DNA from 3 places in the Pseudoalteromonas sp. DL-6 genome. Region 3 is predicted to be linked to each of the others. Evidence: predicted binding sites of a transcription regulator. Region 3 holds the regulator's gene; each other region holds the start of a gene.
What was found. The regulator sigma-54, encoded in region 3, starts transcription at its own class of promoters, with help from an activator protein. The targets are predictions, from matches to a motif close to GTTGGCACGNNNNTNGNNT.
Positions count from the first base shown of each region.

Region 1: the regulator sigma-54 is predicted to act here: its motif matches at 955-973, upstream of B1F84_RS16375 (HAD-IIB family hydrolase).
Region 2: the regulator sigma-54 is predicted to act here: its motif matches at 1,016-1,034, upstream of B1F84_RS12340 (EF-hand domain-containing protein).

Region 1 covers NZ_CP019771.1:287,032-289,306, reverse strand. Annotated here, with positions in the region: gene B1F84_RS16380 (uracil-xanthine permease family protein) at 1-826, shown strand, start outside; gene B1F84_RS16375 (HAD-IIB family hydrolase) at 975-2,275, shown strand, end outside.
Region 2 covers NZ_CP019770.1:2,632,471-2,634,745, forward strand. Annotated here, with positions in the region: gene B1F84_RS12335 (HAMP domain-containing sensor histidine kinase) at 1-765, opposite strand, end outside; gene B1F84_RS12340 (EF-hand domain-containing protein) at 1,070-1,303, shown strand; gene B1F84_RS12345 (hypothetical protein) at 1,316-1,543, shown strand; gene B1F84_RS12350 (EF-hand domain-containing protein) at 1,699-1,935, shown strand; gene B1F84_RS12355 (calcium-binding protein) at 1,944-2,180, shown strand; gene B1F84_RS12360 (energy transducer TonB) at 2,191-2,275, opposite strand, start outside.
Region 3 covers NZ_CP019770.1:466,292-468,566, reverse strand. Annotated here, with positions in the region: gene lptB (LPS export ABC transporter ATP-binding protein) at 1-148, shown strand, start outside; gene B1F84_RS02145 (RNA polymerase factor sigma-54) at 483-1,982, shown strand; gene hpf (ribosome hibernation promoting factor) at 2,009-2,275, shown strand, end outside.

The DNA.
Region 1 (2,275 bases), on a different replicon from region 3:
GGCCATGGGTAAAAGTGGCGATGGTGGCACACAAATTATTGCCTACGACAGCGCTATTATTATCTCTATGTTCTCATTGCTCGTTACTTTAGTGTTTGCCGTGTGGGGTAAAGGGGTATTTAAATTAATACCTATTTTAGCCGGTGTTGTTGCCGGTTATACGCTTTCGTTATTTATGGGTATAGTGCAGTTTGAAGCCGTAAGTAATGCACAGTGGCTAGCAGTACCAAACTTTGTGTTACCAGAGTTTAAATGGCAAGCCATATTATTTATGGTGCCGGTGGCAATTGCGCCTGCTATTGAACACATTGGCGATATGATGGCAATTAGCCAAGTTACAAAAAAAGATTATTTGAAAAAACCAGGATTACATCGCACTTTATTTGGTGATGGTTTAGCCACGTCTGCCGCATCCTTATTTGGCGGCCCACCTAATACCACTTACTCAGAGGTAACTGGTGCGGTAATGCTTACTAAAAACTTTAACCCTAAAGTAATGATGTGGACTGCTATTATTGCAATTTGCTTAGCATTTGTTGCTAAAATGGGCGCTAGTTTGCAAACCATTCCGGTGCCTGTGATGGGTGGCATAATGATTTTATTATTTGGCTCTATTGCGGTTATTGGTTTAAACACCTTAGTTAAATCGGGCGATGACTTAAGTGAGCCGCGCAATTTAAGTATTGTGGCACTTATTTTAATTTGTGGTATTGGTGGTATGTACATAGGTAGTAGTGAGTTCAGCCTAGAAGGTGTGAGCTTATGTGCTATTTTAGGCATAGTATTAAACTTAGTATTACCCAAAGCACAGAGCAACCAGAGTTAAGTTTGCACTGTGGTTAAAAATATTGCACCAAAAAAGCGCATTTTAAATGCGCTTTTTTTTTAACCTACTAAAAAGTAACAATAAATAATATTGGTCTAGTAACTGCATTTCCTTAGTCATACCCTATAGTTGACTCAGGGATTGTTATATGGAGACCAAGAGTGTGGATATAAATGCTTTTTTAGTAAAACACCAACTGCCGTTGAAATATCAGTATATTAGCGAGCAGTATTTTTCTGCTATTGCGCAGGACATTCTAACCAGTAAAAAAACAGCCCCTATATTTGTCGCGATTAATGGCTGCCAAGGCTCAGGAAAAACCACACTTGGTGATTATTTAGTAACTTGGTTTAGCCAAAATACCCACCTAAACTGTGTTGCGCTCTCTATTGATGACTTTTATTTATCAATTCAAAAACGCCAACAGTTAGCCCAAGATGTGCATTGTTTATTCGCCACTAGAGGTGTACCGGGTACACATGATGTTGCGCTGATGGATAACACCATTAGCCGTTTATTAAATGCAGAACTAAATGTACCGCTGCCGCGTTTTGATAAGCAACAAGATGAACCCGTAGCAAAAAACAAATGGTTAACCAATAGTCAGCCGGTCGATGTTGTTATTTTAGAAGGGTGGTGTGTAGCCAGTGAACCACAGCAGCCTTTTACGCTAGTTGAGCCTATTAACGAGCTAGAAAAATCATACGATCAACAAGGGTTATGGCGTCGCTGTATTAACAGCTGTTTAGCCAATGAATATAAAACCGTTTTTGATAAAATCGATTACACAATTATGCTCAAAGCCCCGAGTTTTGATGATGTGTTTGCGTGGCGCCAAGAGCAAGAACACAAGTTAATTGCCAAACAAGGGCAGGGCGCAGGCACTATGACCGATGAGCAGTTATTGTGGTTTATTTCTCATTTTGAACGCATCACGCGTGAAAACCTCAACACCCTTAGTGCTAAAGCAAATGCACTTATAGAGCTCGATAGTAATCGAGATGTAACTGCGATGGTGCTTACAAGCGATAGTATTGTACAACCTATCATTTTTACCGATTTAGATGGCACATTACTCAATCACAGAGATTACAACACCGATGCGGTAGATACCTTATTACAAGAGCTGCAATACAGCGGTGTACCTGTGGTATTTAATACCAGCAAAACATTTAGTGAAGTAGTGGCACTGCAACAAGCGCTTAATATTACACAGCCTTTCATTGTTGAAAATGGCTCGGCTGTTTATATTCCTAAAAATTATTTTAATCTCAGGCCAATTGGCTGCAGCGAATACCAAGGCTACTGGTGTTACTCGTTTGCTGCACCCATTAGCAATTTATGGACTGATTTAAAACGCTTAAAAAAAGACTACGGCGACCAATATAGTTTGTTTAGTGAGCTTACGAGTGAGCAGGTAATGAAAATGACAGGATTAAACCAGCTACA
Region 2 (2,275 bases), 1.1 Mb from region 3:
CTGCTCTAGCATATGCAATTGCGCCTGCACCCACTGCAACTTGTTACCTAGTTCAATGAGCTCAGCTGATCCCTGCACTGATATTTTTTGCTGCCAATCTCCTTGGCCTAATTTATCAATAACGGAGGTTAAACCTTTTAAACGGCCACTTATCCGCCATAAAAACCCACCGCCAACAAGTAAGGTTAAAGGCGTAAGTGCCACTAACCAGTTTATAAAGGAGGCTTGTAAATTTGTCAGTTTAATTTGGTTTTGAGTGATTTTGGCTTCATTGGTTTCACGCAACCACATTGTTAGATCTGCCAGTATTTCACTAATTGGCACAAACAACTCTGCTTGCTCACGAGCTTCAACCACCAGTTTGGTATGCGCTGCTTTTAGCGTATCTGTTAACCGTTGCCATTGTTGAGTACTTTGTTGGCTGCTAGAAAGCTGTTTAAGCTCATTTATATTGTCCAGCGATGACTGCCATTTATCCACGATAAGTTTATCAAGTGAATCGCTTTTTAAAACCCAGTTTTGCCTTGTTGCCCTTTCTAAACTATTGAGCTCTTGTTTAAGTGCATTAAACGACTTGGTTACTTGGTAGTTATTACTGACAATTTGCTGTGTGACCGCTAATTGTTTATTTAATACATTTAAAAATACAATAACCACAATAGACAAAGGCAAAAGTGACAACAGCATACTCATTACAAACTGGCCAATCAAATTAGGACGCCAGTTTACCAATGCTTTATATTTTTCAGCCATGATTGCAGGCATACACTAATCCTTTACTACTTTTAAGCGCTCTATTATTAAGCGCTCAACTTATACACTCGCTGAACCAAATACATTTTTGAGAGTAAAACCGTTGCAATGTCGCACAATTGCGACAAGTTAAACACTTGATTTAGAAATAGTAAAAAATTCTAACTAAGAAAATGTTGCATAAAACACACAACCGTCGGTAAATATTACTCATTAAAAACAAGTTAAAAAATTAAATCATTGATTTTTAATAAAAATTAAAGATGGCACTATAATTGTAATACGCTTATAAATATTAATTTTTAAAGGCCAAGGAATGACTAAAGGTTATTTAAAATCTACTGCCTTAATAGCGTTATGTTTAACGAGTAGCCATTTATTTGCGCTTGATGTGAATACAGCATTTTACAGCCTAGATAAAGACAGCAACGGTACATTAAGCGAAGCAGAGGCCGGCGAAGATGCATTACTGCATGAGAATTTTGCACAAATAGACAAGAATGAAGACGGACAACTATCGTTCGATGAATTTAAACAGTTTGTAAAATAAAGGAGTATATTTATGAAACAATTAATTGGTGCTTTTTCGCTACTATTTTTAGCTATTAGCGCGACGGCATTGGCATCGTCGTTAAATGTACGTTTTATGCATTTAGACAAAAATATGGACGGCCAAATATCGCTCACTGAGGCCAAACAAGATAAGCAGCTGCTTAAGCAATTTACTGATTTAGACAAAGACAATAACGAGATGATTTCTAAAAAAGAGTTCGAAAACTTTAAACCTTAAGTTTAGATTCAAGTTAAGTTTTATATTATAGAGTTAAAAGCATTTGCCATAATCCCTGAGGGAGTGTGTAAACGGATTTAATGTTGGGAGTTAAATTATGGCAAGTGCTTTCTTTCAATACTGCAGCAATTAAAATACACCTTGGAACGCCAACTATGAGAATACTGCTTCCCTTTATTGGTGCTTTACTTTTTATCAGCCAAAGTGCATTCGCACTTGATGTAAAGCAACGCTTTGACCATTTGGACAAAAATAATGATGGATATTTAACCCACAGCGAGCTTGCTGCTCAGCCTCAGCTATTAAACTCATTTTCAAATTGGGATGAAAATCAAGACAACAGAATTTCTTTAACTGAGTTTAAAAACTACTTAACCACTAACCTGTACTGAGCATTTATATGAAGCCTTTTCATAATATTATTTTACTAACACTGACTGTTTTTAGCTGTATGAGTTTTGCAACAAGCAGTTATATTGCCGAAAAGTTTGAAAAACTTGACCGCAACCAAGATGGCTTTTTGACTCGTTCTGAAGCTGCCAGTGATCCTGCTTTATGGTCACGTTTTGGCAGTTATGACCGTGATAAAGACGCACAATTGTCATTAAGCGAATACAGCTTGTACGCCAGTAAATAAAGAAAATATATTATAAAGTACGTTTATATACTTTTCCTTTTACCAAAAATTTTTCTTCGGTGGGGGGGCAGTTTTTCAAATATTTTTTACTAACG
Region 3 (2,275 bases):
AGATCACAACGTACGCGAAACACTTGATGTTTGTGAAAAAGCCTACATAGTTTCTCATGGGGAGTTAATTGCATCAGGCACTCCAGAATATGTATTAAACGATAAAACAGTACGCGATGTTTATTTGGGCGAGCAGTTCAAGCTCTAATATGTGTGTTATTCCACTAAGCATCTGCTAAGATTAATTATACTTAGGTCTGTTGACCTTTCAAGGTTGAATTTGCAGCAGTCTGTTTGGTATTTAGGCAAGGCAGAGCCTATGTGATGTGGTATTCCCCATAAATAGGCGATAACGCAGCATCAATGCCAAACAGGCGCTGCCCTTCGGGTTCTGCCTAGGGACGATTTACTTTTTGTTGCTCGGTTTTGACTTAGCCCACTAGGTTACAAACCTCGCGCCGCGATTAAACCGCCCCTAGTTTGAACGAATTTTAATCCGTAAAGGTCAACAGACCGTAATTTAAAAGGATTGTTAGAGATAAATGAGGCAATCATTACAGCTGCGCATGGGCCAGCAACTTACAATGACTCCACAGTTGCAACAAGCAATTCGCTTATTGCAGCTCAGTACATTGGATCTCCAGCAAGAAATTCAAGAAGCGCTCGATAGCAATCCCTTGCTTGAAGTTGAAGAACAAGATTACAGCGAAGATGCTGCGGGTAAAAACGAACAAAAAGCCGATAACAATGAATCAACGCTAAGTGCTTCAGCTGACGAAAAACCTAGCGAGTATGAGCAAGACAGCGGCGAAGCCATGAGCAAAGACACCATTAGCGATGATATGGCAATGGATGTTACATGGGATGAATACATGAGCGCAGCACCTGTCTCTTCATCGGGACCGATGCCTGAAGATGAATCAATTTATCAAGGCTCTTCAACTGAAACGCTGCATGAATATTTAATGTGGCAATTGCAACTGACGCCATTTAGTCCTACAGATGAAGCCATTGCGATTGCAATAGTAGAAGCCGTGGACGACTCAGGTATTTTAACCCTTAGCTGTGAAGAAATTTTAGAGAGCTTTAATCAAGAAAACGATGACGAAGATGAAGTTGAACTTGATGAAATAGAAGCGGTATTAAAGCGTATTCAATTATTTGATCCGGTAGGAATAGCCGCGCGTAGTTTACAAGAGTGCTTGTGTATTCAACTTAATCAGTTTGATAAAGACACGCCTTTTTTAAACGAAACAAAAATGATCTTAACCGATCATATTGATTTGCTGGCTGCACGTGATTATCGCACGTTAATGAAAAAAACTAAGCTCAAAGAAGATGAGCTTAAAGAGATCATGACGTTAATTCATACCCTTAGCCCAAAACCGGCGGACACTATTGTCAGAGAAGAGTCAGAGTATGTTATTCCTGATGTGTCGGTTAAAAAAATTAAAGGGCGTTGGGTGGTTGAACTAAACCCTGATAGCATGCCTAAAATTAGGGTAAACAGCCAATATGCGGCTATGTCACGTACTGTTAAATCAAGTGGTGATAGCCAGTTTATTCGCTCACACTTGCAAGAAGCAAAATGGTTTATAAAAAGTCTAGAAAGTAGAAACGACACGCTACTTAAAGTAACTAACTGTATTGTGCAGCAACAACAGGCCTTTTTTGAACATGGTCCTGAGGCGATGAAGCCTATGGTACTTAATGACGTGGCCGAAATGGTAGAAATGCACGAATCGACTATTTCACGTGTTACTACGCAAAAATACATGCACACACCACGCGGTATTTTTGAGCTTAAATATTTCTTTTCAAGCCATGTAAGCACTGAAAATGGTGGCGAATGTTCATCTACAGCAATACGCGCATTAATTAAAAAATTAATCGCTGCAGAAAACTCAGCTAAACCATTGAGTGATAGTAAAATTGCAGATATATTGGCAGAGCAAGGAATTAAAGTAGCAAGGAGAACTATTGCAAAATATCGCGAATCTCTAGCTATTCCCCCGTCGAATCAACGAAAAAGTTTGATTTAAGGCGTACAACAAAGAGGAAAATGTTTATGCAACTGAACTTAACTGGTCGCCATGTAGATATTACTGACTCGCTTAGAGACTACGTAAATAGTAAATTTGCAAAGCTGCAGAGGCACACTGATCACATAACGAATGTGCACGTTATTCTCGATGTAGAAAAACTAAACCAAAAAGCCGAAGCAACCGTTCATGTTAGTGGCGCTGAGATTTTTGCTTCTACTGAACACCAAGATATGTATGCCGCTATAGACTCGCTGATTGACAAGCTAGATCGTCAAGTAATTAAACACAAA